3 regions of the Streptomyces sp. Pv4-95 genome follow, and region 3 is predicted to be linked to each of the others. Evidence: riboswitches for the same ligand, from Rfam matches in the RefSeq annotation. Region 3 holds a riboswitch; each other region holds the start of a gene.

Region 1 (10,375 bases), 1.9 Mb from region 3:
CGGCCGATCGTATGTGCGGCCGGGCCGGGGCAACACCGCGGGGGATCCGCCTCAGGGCCGGGTGATGGACGAGATCGGCATCATCCCGACCGGGTCGTAGCGCACCCGCGCGCCGGGGTAGGGCGCGTGCACGACCTGGCCGTTGCCGACATACATCCCGACGTGGCTGGCGTCCGAGCGGTAGACGACCAGGTCTCCCGGCTGCGCCTCGCCCAGCGACACCTGCCGCCCGGCGCCCCGCTGCCCCTGCGACGTCCGCGGGATGGAGACGCCGGCCCGGCCGTAGGCCCATTGGGTGAGTCCGGAGCAGTCGAACGCCGAGGGGCCCGAGCCTCCCCAGGAGTACGGGGAGCCCACCGCGGCCCGGGCGGCGGCGACGGCCGCGGCGGCCCGCCCCGAGGTGGGCAGGGCCTCCGAGAGGTCCGGGAGGATGCCGTCCCGCCCGAGGGCCCTGGAGGCCCGGTCGTAGGCCGCGCGCACGTCCGCGGGCAGTCCGTTCAGCATCCGCCGCGCGGCGGCGAGCTTGCCCTGCACGGCCTTCTTGTGACGCGCGACCGCCTTGCGGCCCGCCTCCAGATCGGCCAGCCGGGCGACGGTCTCCCGGCGCTGCTGTTCCAGGGTCCGCTGGGCGACCTGGAGTTCACGGAGTTCGCCGGCCTGGGTGCGGTGCAGCCGGTCGAGCGCGGCGGCCTTCTCCAGATACCGGTCCGGCCCTTCGGAGAGCAGCAGCTGCACGGTGGGGTCGATGCCGCCGGCCCGGTACTGGGCGGCGGCCAGCACGCCGAGCCGTCCGCGCATCCGGTTGACCCGCTCCTGGGCGCGGGCGGTGCGGTCCTGGAGGTTGGTCACCTGGACGCGGAGGCTGCGGGCCCGCTCGTGGGCGCCGTTGTACTTCTCGGTGGCGCGCTCCGCCTGCTCGTAGAGCGCGGTGAGCCGCGTGGCCGAGGCCGCCGGGTCGCGCCCGGCGGGGCCGTCCGCGGGGTCCGCGACGGCCGGTGCCGAGGTGAGCGCCGCGGCCGCGGTCGCCAGGGCGGCCGACAGGACGGTGACACCGGTGAGGGTGACGGGGCCGGGCTGCGAGGTACGGCGATGGGACACCAAGAGGGCCGCACTCCTTCCGTGTGCAGCCCCTGCCCACCCGGAGGGCGGTCGGTGACCGGCAGCTGCGAGGGCAGACAGTAACCGCGACGGTCCACACCGGCCAAAGACCTCCGCCCGTACGCAAAACGCCACCCCGCCGGTGACTGTGCAGGTCACCGGCGGGGCGGGAAGTCAGCGGCGCAGGCCGCAATTCGCCCGTTCGGGCGGCAGAGCGGGGCGCTTCAGACGCGGACCCCGAACATGAACGGCATGTTGTTGATCGACTCGTAGCGAACGGCCGCGCCCGGCTTGGGGGCGTGCAGGACCTGGCCGTTGCCCGCGTAGAGGCCGATGTGGTGCAGGTCGCCGTAGAAGAGCACCAGGTCGCCCGGCTTGAGTGCGTCCTGCCCGCCGATCCGGGTGCCGGCGTTGGCCTGCTCCTGGGAGGTGCGCGGCAGGGACTGGCCGGCCTGCTGGTAGGCCCAGGAGGTCAGTCCCGAGCAGTCGAACGAGGACGGGCCGGTGGCGCCCCAGACGTAGGGCGAGCCTATCTTCGCCTGGGCGGCGGACAGGGCGGCCGCACCCCGCTGCGAGGCAGGCACGTCGCTGCCGAGGTCGATCCGGGAGTTGCTGCGGTTGGCGCGGTCCTCCTTGGCCTGCAGCGCGGCGCGCTCCTTGGCCGTGAGGGTGTTGAGCAGCTCCTGCGCCTTGCCGAGCTTGCCCTTGATCTCGTCCTTCTTGTCACCGAGCGCCTTGCGGGTCTCGGTGAGGTCCTCGATCTTGCTCGCGGCCTCGGCGCGCGCCTGGGCGAGCCGGCGCTGCTTGTCCGCGATGGTCTTCAGCTGGTCGGCCTGCTTGCCGCTCAACTGGTCGAGGGTGGCGGCCTTCTCGAGGTAGGAGTCCGGGTCGCCGGAGAGGAAGAGCTGGACGGAGGGGTCGATGCTGCCGCTGCGGTACTGGCCGGAGGCGACGGCGCCCAGGCCCTTGCGCAGCTGGTTCAGCTCACCCTGGCCGCGGGCGACCTTGTCCTGGAGGCTCTCGACCTCCTTCTGGAGCTTCTCCTGGTCTTCCTTGACGCCGTTGTACTTCTCGGTGGCCTGCTCCGCCTGCTCGTAGAGCTTGTCGACCTCGGACTTGACGTCCTTCTTCGTCTGCTGCGGATCGGCCTGGGCGGCCTGCGACGAGAGGGCGACGGCCGCGGCCGCGGTCGCGGTCAGCACGGTCACACGAGTACGGCTCGGCTGCTTGGGTCGACGGTGGGACGCCACGAAGGCGAGCTCCTTCTTCCTCCAGCCGCCTACCGGGAAGTGGGGGGGGTGAGACCCCGGCTCCGCGTGAACGCTGCGGACTCGGCGGTTCCTTCACTGTTCATCCCGGGTGGATGATCACCTGCATGAAGGTTCGAGGCCTGACCTTAGTAACCGAGTTGTGATCGCTTCAAATCCTCACGGCAAAAAACTGCGTCACACGCCCAAGCTTTACCAACATCACACGGGCAGTAATGGGCATTTGACGCTCAGATACCGTCGGCGGCGATTTTCCCGCCGGATTCCGCTCGGCTCAGGTCCGCGCAAGTCGCTTGAGAAGCAAGGCCGATGCGACCGGCCGGGCGCCGGCCTTCGCGACACCGTCGGCCACTTCCCGGTCGGTGGAGACCACGACGACCGGGCGGCCGGGCGGTTCGGCCCTTACGAGCTGACGAATCAACTCATCGGCCGTTACGCCCGGTTTGCTGAACAGCACCCGCACCCCGCGCGGCGGCGCGAGCAGCACCGGCGCCGCCAGCTCCGCGCCGTCGAAGACGCAGGTCATCTCCGCGCCGGTCTGTGCCGCGAGCACGGCGAGCCCGCCCAGCAGCCGCAGCCGCTGCTTGTCCAACGGCATCGTGGGATAGCCGGTCTTGGTGACGTTGTAGCCGTCGACCACCAAGTGCGCCTGCGGCAGGGCCAGAAGCTGGTCGAGCAACGCCGGATCCATGTCCGAAAGCGCCCGGGTTGCGACGTCCTTCGGTGTCATCTGGCCCGGTGCGACCGCCTCGACGGTGTCGGCGGGGTGGACGCTGGCCGGTGGCAGCGCCAGCTCGCGGCGCAGCCCCTGAGCCGCGTCCAGCACCGTGTCGAGCAGCAGCCGCAGCCGCATGTCCTCGACGCTGCGCCCCTCGCGGGCGGCCCGCCTGCTGGTCTCCAGGGACGCCTCGGTCTCGGCGATCCTGGCCTTGAGCCGGCGCAGCTCGCTGTCCGCCGCGGTCTTCTCGGTGGCCGCCTGGGACCGCTGGGCCTCCAGGGCGGCCTCGGCCTTGCGCACCGCGGCCTCACCGCGCTTGACGTCGCTCAGCGCACTGCGCAGCTTGCGCTGGAGCGACTCGTTCTCCTTGCGGGCGGCGTCGAGGTCCACCCGGATCCGGTCGGCTTCCGCACGGGCTTCCGTACGGGCCTGCGACAGCTCCTCGCGGAGCCTGGCCAGCTCCCGCTCGGCCTCCTCGCCGGCCCGCTCGGCACTGGCCCGCTGGGCCTCCTCGCCGGCGGCCGCGACGAGCTTGACCCAGCCGTCCGGGCGCAGGACGTACGCCGCCGCCGCGACATCCAGCGGGTCGGCGGCGGCGGGCGGGGTGCCGTGGTCGAGGGCGGCGGCCAGCTCCGGCTGGGCCTCGCGGAGCTTGCCCGCGATGCGTTGCCGGAAGACCGCGTCGCTCTCCAGCGCCGCGGCCATCGCGTTACCGGCGAACTTGGCGCGGCGGGACGGCGTGAAGCGGGCGTACTGACGCAGCGGAGGCGGGAGTTCGGAGACGGTCAGGCCGCCGAACGAGTCCGCGGTGAGCGCCACCACACGGCGCCGGACGCCCTCGGGCAGCGGGCGGTCCAGCACGTCGTCGGCCGCACCCTCGGATGCGGCGGCACGCTCCGCCCCCGGCTCCCCTTCTGGACGCTCCACCACGGCTGCATCGCTCCGATCTCAGGCGCTCGCGCCCGGCCGGTCCACCAGCTCGATCTGGTCGACCGCGTTGCACCAGCGGCAGCGCACGGACTCGATGTTCTCACTCAGAACCTCGCGCTCCTCCACCTTCGGCTCCCCGGCCAGGTCGAGGTGGAGGTACTCCACCACCTTGGACTGACGGGTCACATCGAAACGCGTGAGGTTGCCGCACAGCGTGCAGCGCCACCGGGTCTCGGCCGTCGGCAGGGGAACAGCCATCGTGTCGTCCTCTTTCGTGCTCGTCGTGCTCGTGCAGTTGTGCGGTTTCACGCGGTGCGCCGTCGGACTGCGGAAGTACGCAAAGTACTGCCTGTAACCCTACGGCCTGACGGGGGGCCGGTGCGGGTCCGCCCAGGAGCCGGGACGCGGCGAGGCACTCTGTCCCGATTGCCCGCATTGCGCCATGATCACTTCATGACGGCGCCGTCCCTGTTCCCCGGAGTCCCCCGGCCCCCGCACCCGGCCCGGTCCCTCGCCGTGGTGTTCTCGCGGGTGACGAACGTGCTGATCGGCCTGTGCTGCACGGTCTTCGTGATCGGCCCGGCCTCCGGCCTCAACCACGTGTACGGCACGGGCGACGCCCTGCTGCAGGCCCAGACCGCTTACTTCGAGCGCTGGGGCGTGATCCCCGTCGACCTGTGGAGCGGCTCGGTCGCCGCGCTCGCCACCCCGCTCAGCGCGCTGTTCGTCCACGGCAGCTGGCTGCACCTGCTGGGCAACATGCTGTTCCTGTACGTCTTCGGCGGCATGACCGAGGCGCGGATGGGCCGGCTGCCGTTCGCCCTCTTCTACATCGCCACCGGCTATCTGGCGCTGCTCGGCTACGCGGCCGCCCACGCGGCCTCCCCCCAGACCCTCGTGGGCGCGTCCGGCTCGATCTCCGGTGTCCTCGGCGCCTTTCTGTACCTCTTCCCCAAGGCCCGGGTGACCAGCCTCTTCCCGTTCCTGTTCTTCCTGCCGCTGCGCTTCCCCGCCTGGATCGTGCTGCTGTTCTGGTTCGGCCTGCAGTGGCAGGCGGCGCGGCACGATCCGGGCGGCCCGGGGGTCGCCTACCTCGCCCATGTGGTGGGGTTCGCGCTCGGGTTCCTGTACGCATGGGTGCGCTACGGGAGAGATAGTGTGGAGGCCACCCGGGGGAACGAACCGGCGACCGAGGGAGAGAGCCAGCCGTGATCACGTCGATCGTGCTCATCAAGACCAGCGTGGACCAGATCCCGGAGATCGCCGAGAAGATCGCCGCGCTGGAGGGTGTCAGCGAGGTCTACTCCGTCACCGGTGCGCACGACCTGATCGCGATGGTGCGGGTGGCCGCCCACGACGACCTCGCCGATGTCATCCCCGGCCGGATCAGCAAGGTGCCCGGCGTCGCCTCCACCGAGACGCACATCGCCTTTCGCACCTACTCCCAGCACGACCTCGAAGCGGCCTTCGCCATCGGCCTGGACGCCTAGCAGGCGTCCGGAGGCCGGCGGCGAGGACCGCCCGGTCCCGGGGCACCAGCGTCAGGCCGAGGTGTCGGGCACGCAACGCCCGTCCTCGGTGCGGTAGTTCCAGCGCGCACCGTCCGCCACCAGTTCCTTGACGGCCCGCACGAACCGCTCGACATGCTCGTCGGGCGTCCCCGCGCCGAAGCTGACCCGGATGGCGTTCAGCGACCGCTCCCCCGGCGCCGCCTCCGGCGCACCGCACTCGCCCGGCTCCTGCGGCTCACTGCCCAGCAGGGTCCGCACCAGCGGGTGGGCGCAGAACAGGCCGTCGCGGACGCCGATGCCGTACTCGGCCGACAGCGCCGCCGCGAAGTGCGAGCTGTTCCAGCCCTCGATGACGAACGACAGCACGCCCACCCGCGGGGCGTCGTCCCCGAAGAGCGAGAGCACCTTCACCTCGGGCACCTCGGCCAGGCCCTCGCGGAGGCGGGCGATCAGCGCCTGCTCGCGGGCGACCAGGCTGTCGAAGCCGGCCTCGGTCAGCGCCTGGCAGGCGGAGGCGATGGAGTAGGCGCCGATGACATTGGGCGAGCCGGCCTCGTGCCGGGCCGCGGTGGTGTGCCATTCGACGTCCACGCCGCCGTCCGCGCGCCGCGAGACCTTGCGGCTGGCGCCACCGCCCGCCAGGTAGGGCTCCGCGGCCTGCAGCCAGTCCGCGCGGCCGGCCAGCACTCCGGCGCCGAACGGGGCGTACAGCTTGTGTCCGGAGAAGGCGACCCAGTCCACGTCCAGGGTGGCGATGTCGACCGGGTGGTGCGGCGCGAGCTGGGCCGCGTCCAGCACGATGCGGGCGCCGTGCGCATGCGCCGCGGCGGCCAGCTCCCGCACCGGCCACAGCTCACCGGTCACGTTGGAGGCACCCGTCACGCACACCAGCGCCGGGCCGGTCCCCGCCGCCCGGCCTGCCAGGGCCTTCTCCAGGGTCTCCACCGCCTGCTGCGGGGTGCGCGGCGCGTTCAGGTACGTCACGGCGGTGTCCGCACGCTGCTCCCACGGCAGCAGCGAGGCGTGGTGCTCGGTCTCGAAGACGAAGACCTCGGTGTCCCGCGGCAGGGCGGCCGCCAGCAGGTTCAGCGAGTCGGTCGTCGAACGGGTGAAGACCACCTGGTCATCGGCGCGGCAGCCGAGGAAGCCGGCGATGGTGGCGCGGCTGTTCTCGAACAGGTCGGTGGACAGCTGCGAGAGGTATCCGGCACCGCGGTGCACGCTGCCGTAGTACGGCGCGTAGCCGGCCACGTCGTCCCAGACCCGCTGCAGGGTCGGTGCGCTGGCGGCGTAGTCGAGCGCGGCGTAGTCGACCTCGCCGCCGGTCACGAGCGGGACGAGGACATCCCGGCCCAGAACCGGCAGCGGGGCACAGAGCGAACGGTCGGCGGCGACGGCGGAAACAGACATGGCGAACTCCCCTGGGAGATAAGCGAATTCGCTGCGAAACGGCCGTGAGCACAGAAAGCCGCGGCGGCGCAGCGTGAAGAGAAAAGGGTGCGGAAAAGGGGCCGTCGGGCCCTATCGCATTCGCTGAATCACGGAGAGATCTCCCTCGACAACCAGGATCCCTGGCGAGGGATCCGCGCTTGCCACAGACCTCGCTGCCTGCGGCCTGGTCATCACCCGGGGCACCCCGCCACGGAAGGAGGGTTGCCGGACAGCGGGCCGGGGCCTGCATCGCTGTCACTCGTGACCTGCGCAGAATCATGCCACACCGACCGGCGGGCGCAAGACCCGGTCCGAAGGACGGACCGAGTCCTGCGTCACACCACGCGGCCGGTCAGACGTTGCTTGCGGCCACCCAGCGCTCCAGGGCCCGCTTCGCGGCGCCGGAGTCGATCGACCGGGCGGCCTTCTCGATGCCGGCCCGGATCTGCTCCGCCAAGGGCGCGTCGGAGGGCTCCAGGGCCACCAGGGCGGCCGCGGAGTTCAGCAGCACCGCGTCGCGCACCGGCCCGGTCTCGCCCTCCAGCAGCCGGCGGGCCACATCGGCGTTGTACGACGCGTCCGCGCCGCGCAGCGCCTCCACCGGCACCAGGGGGATCCCGACGTCCCTGGGGTCGAAGGACTCCTCGCGCACCGCGCCGTCCCGCACGATCCACACCCGGGAGGTCGCCGTCGTCGTCAGCTCGTCCAGCCCGTCGTCTCCGCGGAAGACCAGCGCGGAGGAACCACGCTCGGCGAGCACCCCGGCGAGGATGGGAGCCATCCGGGCGTCCGCCACACCGGTCGCCTGCGCCCGCACCTTCGCCGGGTTGGTCAGCGGGCCGAGGACGTTGAAGGTCGTACGGATGCCCAGCTCGCGCCGCGCGGGCGCGACATGCCGCAGCGACGGGTGGAACTTCACCGCGAAGCAGAAGGTGATGCCCGCTTCCTGGGCGACCTCGGTGACCCGCTGGGGGGTGAGATCGAGGTTGACCCCGAGCTTCTCCAGCACATCGGACGCGCCGCTGGCGGACGAGGCCGCGCGGTTGCCGTGCTTGACGACCTTCGCGCCGGTGCCGGCCACCACGATCGCGGACATCGTGGAGATGTTGACGGTCTTGGCGCCGTCGCCGCCGGTGCCGACGATGTCGACGCTCGGCCCGGGGACCTCGATCAGCCGGGCGTGCCGGTACATCGTCCGCACCAGCCCGGAGATCTCCGCGACGGTCTCGCCCTTGGCCCGCAGCGCCACCGCGAACCCGGCGATCTGCGCGTCGCTGGCCTCGCCCCGCATGATCCGGTCCATCGCCCACGCGGTGTCGTCCGCGGCGAGGTCACGGCCGTCGAGCAGGGCGTTCAGCACGTCCGGCCAGGTGTGGGCCGCCACGCTGTCGCCGCCTACCGGGGTCACAACGTTCATGGTCCACACTCCTGGATCGTCTCCTGCTTGTGCCGTCAGCCTACCGAGGCCCCGGCAGGCCGGAGGGCCCCGTCCATTCGCCGGACGGGGCCCTCTGGGTGGCGTGCTACCTGCCGTGACTACACGGCGCTGCGGGGATCAGTGGTGGCCGTGGCCACTGGTGATCTCCTTGTACTCCTCGGCCGTGGGCTTCGGAATGACGCTGTCCTCGCCGTAGTACGACTTCGACAGCTTGGCGCGCAGCTTCTGCCCCCGCGACACCTTGCGGGCGACACCGTTCTCGTCGACCTCGGGGCCGAGCTCCACGGGCTTGGGCTGCTCGTGCTGCGTGAGCGTGTGCAGCTGCTCCTGGTCGAGCGGCTCGTGCACCTCGATGAACTCACCGTGCGGCAGGCGCTTGATGACGCCGGACTCGCGTCCGTGCAGCACCTTGTCCTTGTCGCGACGCTGCAGACCCAGGCAGATCCGCTTGGTGGCGATGAAGGCCAGCACCGGAAGGACGAAGAAGCCGATCCGGACGAACCAGGTGAGGGAGTTGAGCGACAGGTGGAAGTGCGTGGCCCAGAGGTCGTTGCCACCACCGATCAGCATCACGAAGTACGCGACCAGCCAGGCGACGCCGAAGCCGGTGCGGGTCGGGACGTTGCGCGGACGGTCCAGGATGTGGTGCTCGCGCTTGTCGCCCGAGACCCAGGACTCCACGAACGGGTAGACCGCGATGGCCACCAGGACCAGCGGGAACACCACGATCGGGATGAGCACACCGAAGTTCACGGTGTGGCCCCAGAAGTTCCACTCCCAGCCCGGCATCACACGCACCAGACCCTCGGCGAAGCCCATGTACCAGTCGGGCTGGGCGCCGGTGGACACCTGGTCCGGCCGGTAGGGGCCGATCGCCCACACCGGGTTGATGCTGGCGATCGCGGAGATCACCGAGATCACACCGAAGACCAGGAAGAAGAAGCCTCCGGCCTTGGCCATGTAGACCGGCAGCAGCGGCATACCGACGACGTTGTTGTTGGTCTTGCCGGCACCCGGGAACTGCGTGTGCTTGTGGTAGAAGACCAGGATCAGGTGCGCCACCAGCAGGCCGAGCATGATGCCCGGTAGCAGCAGGACGTGCACCGTGAAGAACCTGGGGATGATGTCGTGCCCCGGGAACTCCCCGCCGAAGATGAAGAACTGCAGGTACGAACCGACCAGCGGCATCGCCAGGATGACGCCCTCGATGAACCGCACGCCGGTGCCGGAGAGCAGGTCGTCGGGGAGCGAGTAGCCGGTGAAGCCGGTGAACATGCCCAGCACCAGCAGCAGGAAGCCGAAGAGCCAGTTGACCTCACGCGGCTTGCGGAAGGCGCCGGTGAAGAACACCCGCATCATGTGGACCATCATCGCGGCCAGGAAGACCAGGGCCGCCCAGTGGTGGATCTGCCGGATGAGGAGTCCGCCCCGGACGTCGAAGCTGATCTCCAGCGTCGACTCGAAGGCCTGCGTCATCCGGACACCGTGCATGGGCACGTAGGAGCCGTGGTAGACGACCTCGGCCATGCTCGGGTGGAAGAACAGCGTCAGGTAGACACCGGTCAGGATGATGATGATGAAGCTGTAAAGCGCGACCTCACCCAGCATGAAGGACCAGTGGTCCGGGAAGATCTTGCGCATGTTGGACTTGGCGAGGCTGTAGATGCCCAGCCGGCCGTCCGCCCAGTCGGCGACCCGCTCGCCCGCGGGCGCTTTGCCGCGGCGCGTGGTGGTCGCGCTCGTCTCGTTACTCATCCGCGCTCCCAGAAGCTCGGGCCGACGGGCTCCCCGAAGCCGCTTGCGGCCTCCAGGAAGCCGTCCTTCTCCGTGATGTGCAGCTGCGGCAGGGCGTGACCCGCCGGACCGAAGATCACCCGGCCCCCGTCGGAGAGGTCGAACGTCGACTGGTGGCACGGGCAGAGCACGTGGTGCGTCTGCTGCTCGTACAGGCTGATCGGGCAACCCACGTGGGTGCAGATCT
Region 2 (10,375 bases), 4.5 Mb from region 3:
CGCCCTGCAGGCACTGCCCGCCGTGATGGGGGTGGTCGAGGACGACACCTACCAGATCGTGCTGGGTCCCGGGACGGTCGCCCGGGTCACTCCCGAGTTCGAGCGGCTGGTGGAGGAGGCGCGCGCCACCACACCCGAACCGGCCGGCACCCCCGAGCCGGCCACCGCCACACCCTCCGAGCCCGACGCCGCCCGGCCCGCCACCCCCACCCCGGCACCGGCGCCCGGCTCCGCTGCGTCGCACTCCACCACGGCCGAGGAACTGGCCGCCCAGGGCGCCGCCCTCAAGGCACGCCGGAAGGCGAAGAACGCCACCCCGGTCAAGCTCTTCCTGCGCCGGATCGCCAACATCTTCGTCCCGCTGATTCCCGCCCTGATCGGCTGCGGCATCGTCGCGGGCATCAACGGCCTGCTGACCAACCTCGGCTGGGCGCCGTCGGTCGTCCCGGCACTCGCCGCCATGGCCTCCGGCTTCATGTCGCTGATCGCCGTGTTCGTCGGCTACAACACCGCCAAGGAGTTCGGCGGCACCCCCGTGCTGGGCGGCGCGGTCGCCGCGATCATCGTCTTCCCCGGCGTCGCGAACATCACCGCCTTCGGCCAGAAGCTCTCCCCCGGCCAGGGCGGCGTCCTCGGCGCACTGGCCGCAGCCCTGCTCGCCGTCCAGGTGGAGAAGTGGTGCCGCAAGTGGGTCCCCGAGGCGCTCGACGTCCTCGTCACCCCCACCCTCACGGTCCTCCTCACCGGCCTGGTCACCATCTTCGGCCTGATGTACGCGGCCGGGGAGGTCTCCACCGCCATCGGCAGCTTCGCCAACTGGCTGCTCGCACACGGCGGCGCGTTCGCCGGCTTCGTCCTCGGCGGGCTCTTCCTCCCCCTGGTCATGCTGGGCCTCCACCAGGCCCTGATCCCCATCCACACCACCCTCATCGAGCAGCAGGGCTACACCGTTCTGCTGCCCATCCTCGCCATGGCGGGCGCGGGCCAGGTCGGCGCGGCCCTCGCCGTCTACCTCCGCCTCCCCCGCAACGGCTCCCTCCGTACGACCATCAAGTCCGCTCTCCCGGCAGGCTTCCTGGGCGTCGGCGAGCCCTTGATCTACGGCGTCTCGCTCCCCCTCGGCCGCCCCTTCATCACCGCCTGCGTCGGCGGAGCCTTCGGTGGCGGCTTCGTCGGCCTGTTCAACCAACTCGGCGACGCGGTCGGCTCCACCGCCATCGGCCCGTCCGGCTGGGCCCTCTTCCCCCTGGTCAAGGGCAACCAAGGTGTCGGCACCACGATCGCCGTCTACGCCATGAGCCTGGCCGTCGGCTATGTCGTCGGCTTCCTCGCCACCTACTTCTTCGGCTTCAGCAAGCAGATGCTCACGGACCTGAACGCCGACACCCCCCGTGACACCGGCACCGAAGCCGGCACAGGCGCCCCCACGACCGCCCCGGCCGCCGTCGCGGACAACGGCCGCACTCCCGCCCCGACACCCGACCGCGAGGACCCGGACGCCCAACCGGCCAACGTCTGACCGCCCCTACGCCGCACCGCACTCCGAAGCAGCCCCCGCCTGACGCGTCCGTATACCGCCCCGCTGGACAACAGCCCTACGGACGCGTCCGGCACCCCCGGGCCTCAAGCCCCCGAACCTCGGAGCACCGACCCACCTCACCCCAACCTCCGGCGCCCCCCCGGGCCTCAAGCCCCGGCCGCGGGGCGCGGGGCCGAGCCAGGGGGGCGCCGGGCTCCGGGCCGAGCCCCGGGGGCGCCGCGCTCCCGTCACCAGACATCGCGCTCCGATGCCTGCCTTCAAGGAACGGGTGGGGCGCCTAGCCCCCGTCCCCCTCCCTCCCCAACTGCCCCACGCACCAGGGAGGATGACACCCCGCGTTCCGCCCACCACAACACGAGCAAGTCACCTCGCACCGCACCACACCACACCGGGCCACCGGGCCACACAACACCGCACCGTTCCCGCGTGCACCGGCCCCGCGTGCGCCGCAAATGAAACGCCGCCGGGGCGGCACCCTCCTGGAAGGAAGGTGCCGCCCCGGCGAACGTGAGGACAGTTGATCCGGGAGGATCAGAAGTCCATGTCACCGCCCGGCATGCCGCCGCCGGCCGGGGCAGCGCCCGCCTTCTCCGGCTTGTCGGCGATGACGGCCTCGGTGGTGAGGAACAGCGCGGCGATCGACGCGGCGTTCTGCAGCGCGGAGCGCGTCACCTTGGCGGGGTCGATGATGCCTTCGGCGATCATGTCGACGTACTCACCGGTCGCGGCGTTCAGGCCGTGGCCGACGGCCAGGTTGCGCACCTTCTCCACAACGACGCCACCCTCGAGGCCGCCGTTGACGGAGATCTGCTTCAGCGGGGCCTCCAGGGCCAGCTTCACAGCGTTGGCACCGGTGGCCTCGTCGCCCTCGAGCTCAAGCTTCTCGAAGACCGCGGAGGCCTGGAGCAGGGCCACGCCGCCGCCGGCGACGATGCCCTCCTCGACGGCCGCCTTCGCGTTGCGAACGGCATCCTCGATGCGGTGCTTGCGCTCCTTGAGCTCGACCTCGGTGGCGGCACCGGCCTTGATGACGGCCACGCCGCCGGCCAGCTTCGCCAGGCGCTCCTGGAGCTTCTCGCGGTCGTAGTCCGAGTCCGAGTTCTCGATCTCGGCGCGGATCTGGTTCACGCGACCCTGAACCTGCTCGCTGTCACCGGCACCGTCGACGATGGTGGTCTCGTCCTTGGTGATGACGACCTTGCGGGCACGGCCCAGCAGGTCGACGCCGGCGTTCTCCAGCTTGAGGCCGACCTCCTCGGAGATGACGGTGCCACCGGTGAGGATGGCGATGTCGCCGAGCATGGCCTTGCGGCGGTCACCGAAGCCCGGGGCCTTGACGGCAACGGACTTGAAGGTGCCACGGATCTTGTTGACGACCAGGGTCGACAGGGCCTCGCCCTCGACGTCCTCGGCGATGATCAGCAGCGGCTTGCCGGACTGCATGACCTTCTCCAGGAGCGGCAGCAGGTCCTTGACGTTGCCGATCTTGGAGTTGACGATCAGGATGTACGGGTCGTCGAGCGACGCCTCCATACGCTCCATGTCGGTGGCGAAGTACGCCGAGATGTAGCCCTTGTCGAAGCGCATACCCTCGGTGAGTTCCAGCTCCAGACCGAAGGTCTGGGACTCCTCGACGGTGATGACGCCTTCCTTGCCGACCTTGTCCATCGCCTCGGCGATGAGCTCGCCGATCTGGGTGTCGGCGGCGGAGATGGAGGCGGTGGAGGCGATCTGCTCCTTGGTCTCCACATCCTTGGCCTGCTCCAGCAGGGCGGCGGAGACGGCCTCGACGGCCTTCTCGATGCCGCGCTTGAGGGCCATCGGGTTGGCGCCGGCGGCTACGTTGCGCAGGCCCTCGCGGACCAGCGCCTGCGCCAGGACGGTCGCGGTCGTCGTGCCGTCACCGGCGACGTCGTCCGTCTTCTTCGCGACCTCCTTGACCAGCTCGGCGCCGATCTTCTCGTACGGGTCCTCGAGCTCGATCTCCTTGGCGATGGAAACACCATCGTTGGTGATCGTGGGGGCGCCCCACTTCTTCTCGAGGACGACGTTGCGGCCCTTGGGGCCGAGGGTGACCTTGACGGCGTCGGCGAGCTGGTTCATCCCGCGCTCGAGACCGCGCCGTGCCTCCTCGTCGAACGCGATGATCTTGGCCATGTGAAGTGGTCCTCCCGGACAGGGGTGGATTGCTCCGGACCGCGCTGGCGCCCGCGACGGACGGTCTGCGAGCCTGTGGTTCCTTGCCCCACCGGCCTGCCGACCTCACCGAGTCGGTCCTTAACTGTCACTCTCACTCGGAGAGTGCTAACGCAATGATTAGCACTCGGGGGGTGCGAGTGCAAGCGCCTCCCGAGATGGCCCACCCTCCGGACGCACGCCGAACGCATGCCGCACGCACCGGACGCACAGCAGAGGGTCCGCACCCCCTCAGGGATGCGGACCCTCATCACGCTGCAGTCGGTCGGCGCTTCAGCCGGCCACCCGGACCATGTCCGCCTGCGGCCCCTTCTGGCCCTGCGAGATCTCGAACTCGACCCGCTGACCCTCCTCAAGGGTGCGGTAGCCGTCCATCTGAATCGCGCTGTAGTGGACGAAAACATCCGCACCACCGTCGACCGCGATGAAGCCGTACCCCTTCTCCGCGTTGAACCACTTGACGGTGCCCTGAGCCATGCCTAACTCCCCTATTACTGGCCCTTGCACAGGACCGCACTCCGCGGACCCGGGTCAGACCTCACCCCCCGAAAGGCCCGCGGGGTGTGCGCCGGAACGCGTCGACCGCCGCTGAATGTATCTGCACCACTGCCCAGCGCAACAGGTCAATCGGACGAGAATTCTGGCGCCGGAGAATCGGCAATATGCGGTGAAACACCGCTTTCCCTGGGCAAGCCGGGCCGGGCATAACGCACCTGGGCGACAAATGCCGCACACACTTTGGGCACAACTCGCCGCGGTCTCATATGCGTTCGGCACGCGCGCGGAGAGGGATCTTCGCCATGGTATCCCCATTCACAGAACGGAATTGCCCCGTCCGCTTTTCGGCGGACGGGGCAATTCCAGTCAAGCGAGAGGCGAGATGGCGCGAATTAGCACCCGCCGGCCACTGCCGGAATGATCGAGACACCCGCACCGTCCGGCGTCGGCGTCTCCAGGCCCTGCTCGAAACGCACGTCGTCGTCGTTGACATAGACGTTCACGAAGCGGCGCAGCTTGCCCGCGTCGTCCAGCACCCGGGCCGCGATGCCCTGGTGGTTCTTCTCCAGGTCGGCAATCACCTCGGAGAGGGTCGCGCCGTCTGCCGCGACCTCGGCCTTGCCGTCGGTGTAGGTGCGAAGAATGGTGGGGATGCGGACGTTGACGCTCATGGGTTCTGCCTTCCAGCGACTTCGGAGTACAAGTTCGGGGCTGTGCGACTGCCTACGGCTGCGCTCGGCGGCCGTAGGGCTGCATGCGGCGGGTCAGCCGGCCAGGCCGGCCGCGCGGAACGCGTCCAGGCTCGGGCGGATGGTCGCCGAGGGCCCCGTGGTGGGGGCGACGGCGTCAAGCGTCTTGAGGCCGTCGCCGGTGTTCAGGACGACCGTGGACAGGGACGGGTCGAGCAGACCGCTGTCGATGAGCTTCTTGGTCACGCCGACGGTCACACCGCCCGCGGTCTCCGCGAAGATCCCTTCCGTCCGGGCCAGCAGCTTGATCGCGTCCACGACCTGCTCGTCGTTGACATCCTCCACCGCACCACCGGTACGGCGCGCGATGTCGAGCACGTACGGCCCGTCGGCCGGGTTGCCGATGGCCAGCGACTTGGCGATGGTCTTCGGCTTCTGCGGCCGCACCACGTCGTGGCCGGCCTTGAAGGCCGTCGAGACGGGCGAGCAGCCCTCGGCCTGCGCGCCGAAGATCTTGTACGGCTTGTCCTCGACGAGGCCGAGCGCGATGAGCTCCTTGAGGCCCTTGTCGATCTTCGTCAGCTGCGAGCCCGAGGCGATCGGGATGACGATCTGGTCCGGCAGCTGCCAGCCCAGCTGCTCGCAGATCTCGTACGCCAGCGTCTTGGAGCCCTCGCCGTAGTAGGGGCGGAGGTTGACGTTGACGAAGCCCCAGCCCTCACCCAGCGGGTCGCCGATGAGTTCCGAGCAGAAGCGGTTGACGTCGTCGTAGTTGCCCTCGATGCCGACCAGGTCGCCGCCGTAGACCGCGGCCATGACGACCTTGCCGGCCTCCAGGTCGTGCGGGATGAACACGCAGGAGCGGAAGCCCGCACGGGCCGCCGCGGCACCGACCGCACCGGCGAGGTTGCCGGTGGAGGAGCAGGACAGGGTGGTGAAGCCGAAGGCGCGGGCCGCCTCGACGGCGATCGCCACGACACGGTCCTTGAAGGAGTGCGTGGGGTTGCCGGAGTCGTCCTTGACGTACAGACCGCCGGTGACGCCCAGCTCACGGGCGAGGTTGTCGGCCTTGACCAGCTTGGTGAACCCCGGGTTCAGGTTCGGCTTGTCCGCGACGTCGGCGGGGACGGGCAGCAGCGGCGCGTAGCGCCAGATGTTGTCGGGGCCGGCCTCGATCTGCTTCCGCAGGGCCTCAGGGTCGCCGCTCGGCAGGTCGTACGCGACTTCGAGCGGCCCGAAACATTCCTGGCAGGCGAAGATCGGGCCGAGGTCGAAGCGCTGTCCGCACTCGCGGCAGGAGAGCGCGGCGGCGGGACCGAGAGCGACGGAGGGAGTGTTTTCGGTGACTTGCACAGCCATGGAGGCGAGGCCCTTTCTCCTCATCTTCCTCGCGGCGCATCTCGCCACGAGACGGATTTGGCACCTTCCCTAGCCGGGAGCCTCACGCGCGCGGGACATCAGCGTCCTGGCGGCAAGACCGGCTGGAGGGTTGCCGGGGCTTCAACGGGCCGTTTCCCTCTGCCCCTCTGGATGAGCGGTATGGCGCTGGGCCGAAACCCAGGCGTTTGTTCTGCGGGACCCCCGACATAGGACGGTGATCCGCGTTGTTCAAGACTGTAACCGAAGGCAGTGAGGGTTGAGATAGTCGTCCGAACCGCGAGATGGATCACACGGTCGTCGTTCGACGGCCACCGAGGAGATCGTAGACGTGCTGGAAGAAGTGGAGCGCTGGCTGAGCGGCCGCTCCTGGTCCGCTGCCGACCGGCCGCTCGGCCGGCTCCTGGAGGCCAAGCGGCAGACGGGCCGGACGGTCAGCGTGGTGCTGCCCGCACTCGACGAGGAGGCGACGGTCGGCGCGATCGTCGCGGCGATCCGCGGCGAGCTGATGACCGAGGCGGCGGCGCTGGTCGACGAACTGGTGGTGCTCGACTCCGGCTCCACCGACCGCACCGCCGAGGTCGCGGCGGCGGCCGGGGCGAGGGTGGTGCACCGCGACAGCGTCCTGCCGCGGCTGCCCGCGCTGCCCGGCAAGGGCGAGGTGCTGTGGCGCTCACTGCTCGCCACCAGCGGCGACATCGTCTGCTTCGTCGACGCCGACCTGCGCGAGTTCTCGCCGTCGTTCGTCTCCGGGATCGTCGGCCCGCTGCTGACGGATCCGGACATCCAGTTCGTGAAGGCGATGTACGACCGGCCGCTGGAGACCGGCGTGGACGGCTCGGGCGCCGGCCAGGGCGGCCGGGTCACCGAGCTGGTGGCCCGCCCGCTGCTGAACCTGCACTGGCCGCAGCTGGCCGGCTTCGTCCAGCCCCTGGGCGGCGAGTACGCCGCCCGACGGTCGCTGCTGGAGCGGCTGCCGTTCCCGGTCGGCTACGGCGTCGAGCTGGGCCTGCTCGTCGACGCGCTGCACACCGTCGGCCTGGACGCCCTGGCGCAGGTCGACGTGGGCGTGCGCAAGCACCGCCACCAGGACGGCCAGGCCCTCGGGAGGATGGCCGCGGCGATCTACCGCACCGCTCAACTGCGCCTCACCCGCGGCCACTTGATCCGGCCTCGGCTGACCCAGTTCGACCGCGGGCAGGACGGATTCGTGCCGCGCACGACGGACGTGGACACCGAGGAGCGGCCTCCGATGGCCGATATCCCGGAATACGCCGAGCGGCGGGCGGCCTGACCGACTCCGTACGTTTGAGCGGATCTGTCGCGGGTTAGTCTCGCGGCATGGTCTCCGAGCGCAGTGGTGCCGAGGTTCTCGTCGCGTCCAATCGCGGCCCGGTCTCCTACTCCCTGGGGGAGGACGGCGCGCTGACCGCCAAGCGCGGCGGCGGCGGGCTCGTCTCGGGCCTGTCGGCCATCGGCCCGGACACCGACGCGGTGTGGGTGTGCGCGGCGCTCGGCGAGGGCGACCGGGAGGCGGTGCGGCGCACCGGCGGGCTGCTGTCCGCGGAGGACACCGGCGGACAGCGCGTTCGGATGCTGGACATCCCGGCGGAGGTGTACGCCGACGCCTACAACGGCATCGCGAACTCCGTCCTGTGGTTCGTCCACCACATGCTCTACCAGACGCCGATCGAACCGGCATTCGATTCGGACTTCCGGGCGCAGTGGGCTTCCTACGTGGACTACAACGCCGCCTTCGCCGACGCGCTGGCCGAGCAGGCGGCGCCCGGCGCGGCGGTCCTGGTCCAGGACTACCACCTGGCGCTGGTGCCCGGCCTGCTCCGCGACCGCCGCCCCGACCTGCGCATCGGCCACTTCTCGCACACGCCGTGGGCACCGGCGGAGTACTTCGCGATGCTGCCCGACGACATCCAGCGGCAGCTGGCCGCGGGCATCCTCGGCGCGGACCACGCGAACTTCCTGACCGAGCGGTGGGCGCGGGCCTTCATCGGCTGCTGCGGGACGGCGCTCGGCGCGGACTGCGAGGTGCGCCACCCCGGCGACGAGGCGCCGTACCTCCTGACGGCCCTCGCGGGAGGCAAGCCGCACAAGACGTCGATCGGCGTGTACGGCCTCGGCGCGGACGCCGAGTTCCTGCGCGAGCGGGCGCACCGCCCCGACGTGGAGGAACGACTGTCGGCGCTGCGGGGGCAGATCGGCGGGGTGGAGCGCAGGACAATCGTCCGGGTCGACCGCACGGAGCTGTCCAAGAACATCGTGCGCGGGCTGCTCGCCTTCCGCCGGCTGCTGACCGACCGCCCCGAGTGGCGCGAGCGGGTCGTGCACATCGCCTTCGCGTATCCCTCGCGCCAGGATCTGGCCGTCTACCGCGACTACACCGACCAGGTGGGCCGGCTGGCGGAGGAGATCAACGACGAGTTCGGCACGGCGGACTGGCAGCCGGTCGTACTGCACGTCAAGGACGACTTCGCGCGTTCGCTCGCCGCCTACCGGCTGGCGGACGTCGCCCTGGTCAACCCGATCCGGGACGGCATGAACCTGGTCGCCAAGGAGATCCCGGTGGTCTCCGACGAGGGCTGTGTCCTGGTGCTGTCGCGGGAGGCGGGCGCCCATGCCGAGCTGGGCGAGGACGCGCTGAGCGTCAATCCGTACGACGTCAACGCCACCGCCGAGGCGCTGCACACGGCGCTGTCGATGGACGGCGAGGAGCGGGCCGAGCGCACCCGGCGGCTCGCCGCGGCGGCCACGGCGCTGCCGCCGGCCAAGTGGTTCCTCGACCAGCTGCGGGCGCTCCAGGCGTAGGGCGTGCGGGGCTCTGCCGCGACGGGTGCGCCCGCGCGCTCAGCCGGCGGCCAGCCGGCCCGCCAGCGCGTCGAGCAGCCCGACGACGCCGGCCGGGCCGTCGACGACCAGGTCGGCGCGCTCGGCCAGCTCGGTGACCTCGTTGTTGCCGCTGCACACCAGCACGCCCGTGAGGCCCTCGGCGCGCAGCTTCTCCACCGCGGCGAAGGCGGCCAGGTCGCCGAGGTCGTCACCGGCGTACAGGACGGTCTTCGCACCCGTCTCGCGGACCCAGTCGGCGAGCGCGACGCCCTTGTCCATGCCCGGCGGCCGCAGTTCCAGGACCAGCCGGCCGGGCTCCACGATCAGGCCGTGGCGTTCGGCGAGCGTGGTCAGCGGGCCGCGCAGCCGGTCGAAGGCGTCCTGCGGGTCCGCGGCCCGGCGGGTGTGGACGGCGAGGGCCCGGCCGCCCTTGAGCTCGACGGCGGTCTCGACCCAGGGGCCGTGCCAGACGCCGGTGTCCTCCAGGACGGCGGGGAGTTCGGCCTGCACGGCGGCGACGCCGGGGTGCGGGGGCGGGGCCTGGACGGCGCCGGAAGCCGCCTCCCAGCGCTCCGTGCCGTAGTGGCCGAGGACGACGAGGTGTTCCAGGCCGGGGGCGTGCGCGACGCCGGCGAGGCGGACCGCGACGCCGGCCGGGCGGCCGGTGATCACCGCGGCGGCGCGCAGCCGGGGCACGAGCCGGCCGAGGGCGGCGGTGGCGCCGGGATGGGCTCGGGCCTTCTCGGGGTCGGGGACGATGTCGGCGAGGGTGCCGTCGAAGTCGAGTGCGATAGCGGCGCGTTCGGGCCTGGCCAGCAGCGCGGCGATGCCTTCACGGCCCGCGGCGGTGGTCGGCGTCGGCACGGAGTGCGGCGTCGGTGAGGACTGTGGCGCGTCGTTCGAGAGGCTGCCCATGCCGTCGACCCTACCGGCGGACCACCGGCGCACGCCGGGTGCACGGGGGCATCCGGGCGGCGGGCGGTGCGTCCCCGGGCCGCGGTCAGCGGCGGGCGCGGCGGGCGTCCCGTACGCGGCGCAGGCGGTTGATGGTGACCGGGTCGTGCGCGAGGGCGCGCGGGTCGTCCAACAGGGCGTTCAGGAGCTGGTAGTAGCGGGTCGGGGAGATGCCGAGGCGCTCGCGGACGACGCGCTCCTTGGCGCCGGGGCCCGGCCAGGAGCGGCGTTCGACCGCGAGGACCGCTTCGTCCTGGGCGGAGAGGGGCGTTATGCC
Region 3 (10,375 bases):
CGGCTCGCGCCAGGCGGCCGGGTGCCAGCCGGCGCCGTCGAGGGCGACGGCGAGGTGCAGTGGGGAGGGCGAAGCGGGCAGGGTAGAGCGTGATGAGGTCACGAGAGAGGGTGCCTTCCTGATCGACCGTACGAGAGAGCAGGCCCTCACCCAGTGGGTCGGGCCGCGCGGTAGCAGGTCAGGAGCAACAGAGCGCGCCGGCTACGCGGTGCAGGTCGATATGGGGCCGCGAGTACAGATGCACGGGGCGGCTCGGGACGAGCTTCGGGACACGGAGGCGCGCTTGACGGATCATCCGCGGTCACCTCCGCCCTTCCGGCTCGACGTCTTCGGGGTCAACGGTCCGTGGCCCCGGTCTGTTCCGCCCGCGCGTCACGCGTGCGCACCAGCACGGGTCCCGGCCGGTTCCCGCGATCGGCTGGGGGACCTCCGGTACGTCGTCGGGCCCGACTCGCGCCGTTTCGAGGGCGGGTTCGTCGTACGGGGCGATGTCAGGGGTGGGAAGGACGCTGGTGGGCATGGTGTTCCGGTATCTCCGCAGGCAGCGGCCCGGCCTGATGCGGGCGGGCCGGGGCGCCAGGGGCCTCCGCCGCCCTTGGGCGTGGCGGCGGAGGCCCCTGGGTGCACCGGTGAACTGGGGTGTCCCCCGGCCGAGGCCGGGGCAGATGAGTCAGGAGTTGTCGGTCGGGAGGCCGGGCGGGTTGACCTCGGACTTGGTGACGGCTTCGTTGGAGAGGTTCCATGCGGCCAGCCACTTGGCGTACCGGCCGTTCTTGATCAGGTGGTTGATGGCGTCAGCGACCGGCTCGGCCAGGCCGCTGTCCTTCTTCGCGGTGGCCGCGATCAGGCCCTGCAGGGACGCACCGGCACCGGAGTAAGTGCCCCCGATACGTGTCGGGTTGGGGGTCTTCGCCACTCGGGTGGTGTGGTAGGAGAGCGAGGGGTTCGGGCCGAAGTAGGCGTCGATCTTCCCGCTGCTCAGCGCCAGATAGGTGCTGTTGCTCTCCTGGAAGTGCTTGACCGTGAGCTTCTTGCCCTGCTTCGCCAGCTTGGCCTGCCACTCCAGCAGGACCTTCTCCTGGTTGGTGCCGGCCCCGACCGCTACGGTCTTGCCCGCGAGAACCTTGTAGTTCCCGTCGAAGGTCCACTTGCTCGCCTTGGGCACCTCGAAGGCGAGGTTGTCCTTCCGGTAGGAGGCGAACTCGTACTTCTTCTTGCGCTCCTCGGTGTCGGTGACGTTGGAGACGGCGAGGTCGACCTTGCCGCTGTCGACACCTACGAAGAGGTTCTCCCAGGTGAAGTTCTTCAGCTCCGGCTCAAGGCCGAGCACCGCGGCGACCAGCCGGCCGAAGTCGGGTTCGGAGCCGGTGAGGGTCTTCTGGTCGTCACCCACGTAGGTCAGCGGCGCGGAGCCCGAGGGCAGGGCGCCGACACCGATCACCAGTTTGCCGCTCTTGGCGACGGAGGCGGGCAGCTTGGCGCTGATGGACTTCACCTCGGACACCTTGAGTTCGGTCTCCTTGGCGGCGCCGTTGGAGACCGCGCCGACGGTGACGGTTCCGTCCGCTGCGCTGTCGGGGTGGGTGGACGCGTCGCTGTCGCCCCCGCATCCGGCGAGCCCGGCGGCGAGGGAGGCGGCGGCGGTTCCCGCGGTGAGACCTCGGAGGAGGCGGCTTCGAAGGCTGAGGGGCGACATGGCAGTCCTTATTCGGTGTGCGGTGGGGCGTGATGAAGGTGTGGGGGACGCGGACCCGGCGGGCCGCTGGTTCGGGGGCGGCAGGTGGCCGACGGCCGGGATCAGAGCACCTTGCTCAGGAAATCCCTGGTCCGCTCGTGCTCGGGGTGGTCGAGCACCTCGGACGGCGGCCCCTGCTCGACGATCCGGCCGCCGTCCATGAAGACCACGCGATCGGCCACCTCGCGGGCGAAGCCGATCTCGTGGGTGACGACGACGAGGGTGGTACCGCTGGTGGCCAGATCCTTGATGACGGCCAGCACCTCACCGACGAGTTCGGGGTCGAGTGCCGAGGTGGGTTCGTCGAAGAGGATGACTCCGGGACGCAGGGCCAGTGCGCGGGCGATGGCCACGCGCTGCTGCTGGCCGCCGGACAGCTGCCGTGGATAGGCACCGGCCCTGTCCGCGAGCCCCACCCGACCGAGCAGTTCGCGCGCCAGATCCCTGGCCTCCGGCCTGCTCAGCCTGCCGGACGCGGCCGGGGCCGCGGCCACGTTGTCCAGCACCGTGAGATGCGGAAAGAGATTGAAGTTCTGGAAGACGAAGCCGATGCGGCTGCGCTGCGTCAGGATGGCCCGTTCGCTCAGCTCCTTCAGCCGCTCACCGTGGCGGCGTACACCGATCAGCTCCCCGTTGACGCTGACATGGCCGACCTCGGGCTTCTCCAGGTGGTTGATCACCCGCAGCAGCGTGGACTTGCCGGATCCGGACGGCCCCAGGATCACGGTCACTTCGCCCGGCCGTACGGTCAACTCGACACCGTCGAGGACCTGATGGGCCCCGTACCACTTGTGCACGTCATGCACTTCGACGGTGGCGGGGCCCGTCCCGAGGACCTCGGCTGATCTGGCGGGCCCCACGGTTTTCACGGCCTTCGTGCTCTCGGTCGTCTTGGCGGTCTCGGTGGACGCGCCGGTGCCGGAGGTGTTGGTGGTCTCGGTGCTCATACGGCGGCCTCCCTGCGTAGACGGGCCCTCAGATCGCGCAGACCGGCCCGCAGCTTCTGCAACGGGGTCGGCGGCAGGCTGCGCGTGGCGCCCCGGGCGTAGTACCGCTCGACGTAGAACTGGACGACGGACACCAGGCTCGTGAGGATCAGGTACCAGACGGTGGCCACGAGCAGCAGCGGAACGATGTCCCCGGGGTAGGTGGCACCCATGCTCTGCGCGGAGCCGAACAGGTCGAGCAGCGACACGTAGAACACCAGCGAGGTGCTCTTGATCAGGCCGATCAGCTGGTTGACGTAGTTCGGGGTGATGGAGCGCAGGGCCTGCGGAAAGACGATCTTCGTGAACTGGTAGCCCCTCGGCAGACCGAGCGCGGCCGACGCCTCGTGCTGGCCCTGGTCGACGGAGAGGAGGCCGCCGCGGACGACCTCCGCCGCGTACGCCGCCTCGTTGAGGCTGAGTCCGATGACGGCGACGACCATGTCGGTGGCGAGCCGTGACTCGTCGAAGGTGACGAAGGCGGGGCCGAACGGCACACCGAGGCTGAGGGTCTTGTAGAGGGCGCTGAAGTTGTAGAGGAACAGCAGCACGACGATCAGCGGCACCGAGCGGAGCAGCCAGACGTAGGTCCAGCTGATCGCGCGCAGCACCGGGCTCGCGGAGAGCCGGGCCAACGCGAGCAGAATACCGCCTAGCAGCCCCAACACCGCGCTGTATGCGGCGACTTGGAGGGTGATCCACAGCCCGTCGATGATCGTGGGACGCACGAACCAGTACAGGAACCGGTCCCACTGGTAGAAGGGGTTGGTCACCAGCCCGTGCACGATCTGGGCGACCAGCACCAGCACGATCACCGTGGCGATCCACCGCCCGGGGCGCCGCAGCGGAAGCACCCGCTGCGGCGCCGGCGGCCGAGGCGGTAGGGGTGGCGAGGGCTCGGGACGGGGAGCCGCCTCGATGGGGGGTGCTGAGCCGGAGGACACAGCAGAGCCGACACGTTCACTCATGGAGGACTCCAGCAGGTATGAACACCCCGGCCGCCAGGGTGGCTACGGCGCGATGCAGAGACATGGCTCTGCGCACGCCGTAGCGCCGGGGAAGGAGCGGCACGGGGGCAGGGAAGTGAGGGGCGAAACCAACGCCACGGCCCTCAGGGCGTCAGAACGTCAGAAACGTCCGTCGCAGCAGATGAACCGGATGCCTCCGACGCATCCGATGCGTCCGATGCGTCCGTTCCGTGCGATGCGGGTCGGAACGACGACGTTTCAGCTGCCGTCCACGGACGAGCCGTGGCGGACGGTACGACAGGAAGCCCTACACAGGGCACTGTTGACGCGGAGCAGATCGACCGGACGGTTCACGGACGTCACGACGCGACCGTAGCGCCGCCATGCGGCCGTCTCCGGAGCTGCGTACATCGCCGTCACCATCACCAAGTCCGCCCCGCGGGGCCTCGCGCTTACCGAAAAATCGTCCGGTCCGGTCGTCACCTGGGGCACCCCACCGCGATGCGAGGGTTGCCGGCCAGCCAGCCAGGGCTTGTCGCTGACACTCATGACCGAGATGCGCCGTAAGTTAGACAGGCCGCGGAAGGGATGTCAACGCCGCTGACCGGAGTCTGAGACGGCGGGGCCGACACGGCACCGCGGTCTGCGAACGCGATGTTTCGGTCGTGCGAACAGACCGGCCCGGACGGTGACACACCACGGCCGACGGTGTGAGCATGTGCGGAGATCTGCTGTGAAACCTCAGGCGGGCCCAGCCGGACGAAACCGTCCCAGCCGCGTTCGCCCTGTCGTCCCGCCCGGCAAAAGGAGCATGTGTAGGACCGCCGAGTCCCTCACCACGTAAGCCTGTTGAAGCCGCTCGCCCAGCCTCGGCGTACCCCTCGGCCACGCCGCTGAGGCCCCGCGTCGTCAACTCCGGCTCATCACCGACGTGGAAGCCGAGGAGCAGTGGCCCACCCGGCCGCGACACGCGCCGGAAGTGCGCGAGGACCGAGGCGATCTCCTCGTCGGAGATGTGGATGAGCGAGTACCAGGCGATCAGGCCGGCCTGCGAGCCGTCAGCGAGGTCGAGGTCCGTCGTGGAGCCGTCCGCGAGCCGGAGCCCGACGCGGTCCCGTCCTGGCCACCTCGATCATCCCGGGTGAGAGGTCGATCCCGAACACGTCCACACCCAGGTGAAGCAGGTGGGCCGTGATCCTGCCCGGCCCACATCCCACGTCTGCGACCGGCCCGCCTCCGCGGCTGCGCACCAGGTCGGCGAAGTGCGCCAGGGCCGTCCGCTGAGCGGGCGTCGCCTCCAGAAGATTGCGCACCTGAACGGCACAGCTCGCTGCGACGGTGCGTAGGACGTCCGTGTGTCTTCCAACCAGCGGTCAGGGCTCCGTTCGATTCCCACGGCCGCAGGCTACCGACCAGCCCACCTGAGATGGCCGCCCAAACGGCCCCCTGGACGCTGAGCCGGCCGCTGCGGCGCCGGAGCCACCTCCCCCACTTCAGGCCACGTTTTCAGTGATTCTCGCAAGCAAGATTTCACACATTTAATGAGATGTAAACGCTTGCGGCACCGTAACTTCATGGCTACTGTCCACGGCAATCCACCAGGAAATGAGGAGCGAGCCCTTGCGCGCAGTCGTCGCCAACGGCCCTGGTCGGCCCCCTGCCGTCGAGCGACTCACGGGGCTCGCGGCGCTCGGCCTCGGCCCAGGTATCCGCGACATCCCCACGCAGGACGACTTCACCGAGACCGGAGCCCCCTTCACGGGCACCGGCCGAAGGACGCACACCACGCCGGCAGGAGTGACACAGCCATGAGCACACGCACAGAAACCTCGTACCGGCGCCATCCGATCGACCGGATCGGCATCCCCAAACCGCTCGTCTGGGGCTACGTCGGCCTGCTGTTCTTCATGATCGGTGATGGCGTCGAGACGAGCTATCTGTCGAAGTTCTTCGGGACCGACCTCGGGTTCTCGGAGACCGGCGCGGGCGCGATCATCACCGTCTACGGCGTCACGGCGGCCATCGCCTCGTTCCTGGGCGCCGGCCTGCTGTCCGATCGATGGGGCCCGCGGCGGGTGATGGCGATCGGCGCCGGGATCTGGGTGGTCTTCCACGTCCTGATGCTGACGGTGGCCATCCCGGCCGAGAGCTACGACCTCGTCATGATCACCTATGGTGTGCGCGGCTTCGGCTACCCGATGTTCGCCTACGGCTTTCTGTCCTGGATCATGGCGGTGGCCCCCAAGGACCACCAGAGCAAGGCCGTCGGCTGGTTCTGGTTCGCCTACAGCTCCGGCTATCCCATCATCGGCTCCTTCCTGTTCGCCGCGGCCATGCCGATGATCGGCTTCTACCCGACGCTGTGGCTCTCGTTGGCGATGGTCGCCGCAGGTTCCCTGATCGTCCTGCTCCTGCTGCGCGAGCGCACCGGCCTCACGGGGCTGGCGCCGGGCCGCGATGCCCGTACGGAGCTGCTGGGCACCTTCAAGATCCTCTTCGAGAAGCCGAAGCTCGGGGTCAGCTTGATCATCCGGCTGATCAACACCACGCCCTCCTTCGGCATGTGGGTCTTCATGCCGTTCTTCGTCAGGGATCTGGGGTTCAGCGACGGGGAGTGGAACACCCTGCTCGTGATCATGATGGTCACGAACCTGGGTGCCCTCCTGGTCTTCGGTGTGCTCGGTGACAACTGGAGCGGCCGCAAGACCTGCGCTCTGTTCGGCGGTGTGCTCGGGGCCCTCGGGTGCCTGCTGTGCTACTACCTTCCCGCGGCGGCCGGCTACGACTTCCCCGTGGCCGCCCTCGCGGTCGCCGTCTACGGAGCCGGCCTTGCGGGCTACGTTCCCCTGCCCGCGATGATGATCACTCAGGCACCGGACCGCAGAGGCCAGGTGATGGGCGTCTACACGCTGGGCGCCGGTCTGAGCGTCGCTGTCGGCCCGCTCATCGGGACCGTCTCCTACAGCACGTTCGGATTCCAGGGCCTCATGTGGATCTACGCGGGACTGCTCCTCGTCAACGCGGTGCTCTGCCTGTACGTCACCTCGCCCGGCGACGGCATGCGCCCCGAAGCCCACACCGTCACCGAGGGAAGCCGGTCAGAGGAACCGGTCCCGGGGACCCTCGCCTGACAGTCCTCCTCGCCCCTCCCCCGCACGCACCCGGCTGCCGATGGTGGACACACCTCCAGCCCGCTCCTGAAAGGTCGCACCCCCGCAATGTTCCAGACACCCGCCACCATGCGCGCCGCCGTACTCCAGGGCCCCGAACAGCTCGTCATCGAGGAACGCCCGGCCCCCTCCCCCGGGCCGCGCCAGGTCCTCGTCCGGGTCGACGCGGTCGGCACCTGCGGATCCGATGTGCACTACTACCGCCACGGCCGGATCGGTGACTTCGTCATGACCGCGCCGATGATCCTCGGTCACGAGCCCGCCGGAACCGTGGTGGCCCGCGGCCCCGGCGCGGAGCGGCACGAGGTGGGCCGGCGGGTCTCCATCGAGCCCGGCACGCCCTGCGGCTCCTGCGCCGAATGCCGCCTCGGCCGGTACAACCTCTGCCCCGAGATGGTCTTCTACGCCACCCCTCCGGTGGACGGTGTCTTCTGCGAGTACGTGGCGGTGCACGAGGAGTTCGCACACGCGGTACCGGACTCGCTGAGCGACGAGGCGGCCGCCCTTCTCGAACCGCTCTCGGTGGGCGTGTCGTCCTGTCGCAAGGCCCGGGTCGCCCCGGGTGACCGGATCCTGGTCACCGGCGCCGGGCCGGTCGGCCTCATCGCCGCCCAGACCGCGCTGGCCTTCGGGGCGTCCGAGGTGGTCGTCACCGACATCGTCCCGCACCGCCTGCAACTCGCCCGGGAATTCGGGGCCACTGCCGTGAACGTCGCGCAGACCCCGGTGTCCGAGCTCGATTTCACCCCCGATGTCCTTCTGGAGTGCAGCGGCATCCCCGGCGCCATCAACGAGGCGATCCGCGCCCTGGGCCGGGCCGGTCGCGCTGTCCTGATCGGTATGGGCGGCGACGAGGTGCCCTTGCCGTTGGCCAAGGTCCAGAGCCACGAGCTGGAGATCACCGGCACCTTCCGTTACGCCAACACCTGGCCCGCCGCAATCGCCCTGGCAGCCTCCGGCCGCGTCCGGCTCGACCCGCTGGCCACCCACGGCTACGGCCTGGAAGACGCCGAGCAGGCGCTGACGGTCGGCACCCGGGACGCCACCGCGGTCAAGAGCGTGGTCTACCCGCAGAAGTAGCGGGCAGGAGTCCGTGGCCCACCCCCCACTCAGCGCTCCCGGGCTCCCGGCTCCTGCGGCGACTTCATTTCGTCACCGCCGAGCCATGTGCAAAACTCGGAGATCAAGGTCACAGGTGCCTGCCGACACCTCAACGCCGAGTCGTCCGCACCGCGCCGACGGCTCGGTGCGGCGGACAACCGGCCGCCGAGCGAGTACGGCTGGAGCGGTGAACGAGCAGCGCGAGCGGCGTTCACCGCGGCGGCCCGTGACCGTACGGCGGTCGGCCCCTGGGTCCGTCCGCGGCGGAGCCGGCCGTCCGGGGCGGCGCAGGAGAGGAGGGCGGCCACGTGTCCGCAAAGGCGCGACTGTCGCAGGCCGCTCTCGAAGAGCGGCGGCAGGCCGTCCTGCAGTACGTCGTCGACCACGGCGAGACCCGTATCGACGATCTCGCCACCCGCTTCGACGTCAGTCTGATGACCATTCACCGCGACCTCGACGACCTCGCGGGACGGCACCTCCTGCGCAAGGAACGGGGGCGCGCGCTGGCCTTCCCCGCCCTGACCATGGAGGTTGCCACCCGCTTCCGTGAGTCCACCGCCCTCGCGGCCAAGACCGCTCTCAGCGCCGCCGTGGCCGAGCGCATCCGCCCCGCCAGCACCGTCCTCATCGACGACTCCACGACTCTCTACCCTCTGGCCGACGCCCTGGCCCACCTCGGCCGGATCGACGGACTCACCGTCATCACCAACTCCATCGGCATCGCCCAACGCCTGGGCAGCGTCACGCCCGGTGTCGCCATCACCCTTCTCGGCGGCACGTACGAGAGCGAATTCAATTCCTGTACCGGCGCCGAGGTCACCCGCGCGCTCTCCCGCATCCGCGCCGACGTCGCCCTCATGTCCGCGGTCGCCGTGCAGAACGGTCAGCTCTTCCACCCCTTGCGCGCGTACGCCGACGTCAAGGAAGCCATGCTCGCCTCCGCCGACGAGGCTCTGCTGCTGGTCGACCACTCCAAGTTCGGCAAGACGGCCACGTACGCCTACGGCACCGCTGCCGCGTACGACACCGTCCTCACCGATACGGGCACGCCCGACGACCAACTCGCCGCCCTCCGGGACCTGGGCGCTTCCCTGCAGGTCGTCAGTCCCGGGACCGCTTCCACCTGAGACGCGCGCCTGCTTCACGACCCGTCCGTACGCGCGACCGGCGGGCTTCTCAGCCGCTGGAACGAGACCCGCTTCCGGTGTTCGCTGACGGAGACGGTGACGGCCCTTCAGGACTCCCGGGCGCCGAGGAAGAGTCGCCCCGGCCCATCACCCGGTAGCCCGGCTCGCCGTCACCCTCGCGGTTCTCGTCACCTTCGAGCGTCACACTGCCGTACTTGCCGTCGGCCACCCACTCGACCTTCACGGTGAACCGGACGTCCCTGCCGCCCGGGCGGAGCCGCAGGTTCAGCTGCTCGGGGTCCTCCGCGGTGACGGTGAAGGGAAGGTCCGTGGCCTGGTGGCTGCCCGACTTGCCGGCAGGTGTGACCGGTGAAGGGACCCGGGTGAGATCGACGTCGAAAGCGCGGCCCTTGAGAGTTGCCGGGCAGCCCGTCGGCTCGGCGACCGTCCCGTCCGTCGGCGAGGGCTCGCTGGACACCACGTTGACCTCGACACCGATGACCATGATGGCCTCGTCCGTCTTGGCCTGCAGGGTGATGGGCAGGCTCGCGGGATTGCCCGGCGCGGCGACCGGCACGCCACGCTTGCACTTCGTCGCGGGGTCCGCGGACTCCATCGGATCGAGGTAGAGGTGCTCTCCCCCGACGGCGTGCGAGGCGAACGCCGTGAGGCCGGGTGGGCCGCTGATCGAACGCCAGGCCCAGTCCCACAATCCCTGCACGGCCCAGAAGCCGACGGCACCGATGAGCGGCAGCACGACCAGCGTCACCCAGTGCGTGCGGTCCCGCAGCGGGGACGGGGATGGGCGCGGTAACTCCGGCTCCGCCGCAGCCTGCGCAGATGGCGGGGCGTCACCCCCGTCGCTTCCCTGGGGTGATCCTTCTTCCTCGTGCGAGGAGCGATCCCCCACGTGCGACCTGCGCTCCTCCGGCGAAGTGGTCTCCTCGACATCGCTCCCGCGCGACGTGCGCTCGTCTGCCGTCACAGCTACCCCCGATTCCACAACGACCCTGGTCGACGCCCCGCAGTGGTGACTGACGGCACACCACCAACCGTTCGCCGAAGGCCGGTCGTCCCGGGACGCGGACGGGCCCCGGATCACGGATCTCAGTCCATCACGCCGCCGCCGCTGCTGTCATGGCCGCGCCATTCGGGGTCACCGAAGCTCTGCCCCGGCCGCTTCCGCTGCCGGCCGACCTGCTCCCGGTTGCGTGGAGCACCGCAAACGATCACGTGATGCGCCCAGGACGGCTGATCACGCGGCGCGGCGATGAGTTCTCGCCGGTCC

Evidence for each region. A riboswitch is a leader RNA that binds a small molecule or an ion and turns the genes downstream of it on or off. The one in region 3 is predicted to bind S-adenosylmethionine.
Region 1: another riboswitch for S-adenosylmethionine. It lies ahead of QOM21_RS26600 (aminotransferase class V-fold PLP-dependent enzyme); the one in region 3 lies ahead of QOM21_RS35000 (amino acid ABC transporter permease).
Region 2: another riboswitch for S-adenosylmethionine. It lies ahead of thrC (threonine synthase); the one in region 3 lies ahead of QOM21_RS35000 (amino acid ABC transporter permease).

The regions. Positions count from the first base shown of each region.
Region 1 covers NZ_CP127172.1:6,076,778-6,087,152, reverse strand. The annotation lists gene QOM21_RS26630 (NlpC/P60 family protein) at 52-1,101, opposite strand; gene QOM21_RS26625 (NlpC/P60 family protein) at 1,323-2,348, opposite strand; gene QOM21_RS26620 (NYN domain-containing protein) at 2,641-4,014, opposite strand; gene QOM21_RS26615 (hypothetical protein) at 4,033-4,272, opposite strand; gene QOM21_RS26610 (rhomboid family intramembrane serine protease) at 4,468-5,226, shown strand; gene QOM21_RS26605 (Lrp/AsnC family transcriptional regulator) at 5,223-5,504, shown strand; gene QOM21_RS26600 (aminotransferase class V-fold PLP-dependent enzyme) at 5,556-6,935, opposite strand; SAM riboswitch class IV at 7,106-7,223, opposite strand; gene trpD (anthranilate phosphoribosyltransferase) at 7,309-8,373, opposite strand; gene QOM21_RS26590 (cytochrome bc complex cytochrome b subunit) at 8,512-10,149, opposite strand; gene QOM21_RS26585 (Rieske 2Fe-2S domain-containing protein) at 10,146-10,375, opposite strand, start outside.
Region 2 covers NZ_CP127172.1:3,481,995-3,492,369, forward strand. The annotation lists gene QOM21_RS15205 (PTS transporter subunit EIIC) at 1-1,519, shown strand, start outside; gene groL (chaperonin GroEL) at 2,072-3,697, opposite strand; gene QOM21_RS15215 (cold-shock protein) at 4,010-4,213, opposite strand; gene QOM21_RS15220 (MoaD/ThiS family protein) at 4,627-4,905, opposite strand; gene thrC (threonine synthase) at 4,999-6,282, opposite strand; SAM riboswitch class I at 6,300-6,460, opposite strand; gene QOM21_RS15230 (glucosyl-3-phosphoglycerate synthase) at 6,632-7,594, shown strand; gene QOM21_RS15235 (trehalose-6-phosphate synthase) at 7,642-9,123, shown strand; gene otsB (trehalose-phosphatase) at 9,163-10,059, opposite strand; gene QOM21_RS15245 (DUF3263 domain-containing protein) at 10,145-10,375, opposite strand, start outside.
Region 3 covers NZ_CP127172.1:7,963,967-7,974,341, reverse strand. The annotation lists gene QOM21_RS35020 (LLM class flavin-dependent oxidoreductase) at 1-102, opposite strand, end outside; gene QOM21_RS35015 (putative leader peptide) at 179-295, opposite strand; gene QOM21_RS35010 (ABC transporter substrate-binding protein) at 671-1,696, opposite strand; gene QOM21_RS35005 (amino acid ABC transporter ATP-binding protein) at 1,798-2,682, opposite strand; gene QOM21_RS35000 (amino acid ABC transporter permease) at 2,679-3,689, opposite strand; SAM riboswitch class IV at 4,133-4,242, opposite strand; gene QOM21_RS34995 (hypothetical protein) at 4,748-4,858, opposite strand; gene QOM21_RS34990 (MFS transporter) at 5,498-6,820, shown strand; gene QOM21_RS34985 (NAD(P)-dependent alcohol dehydrogenase) at 6,908-7,939, shown strand; gene QOM21_RS34980 (DeoR/GlpR family DNA-binding transcription regulator) at 8,269-9,087, shown strand; gene QOM21_RS34975 (hypothetical protein) at 9,137-9,856, opposite strand.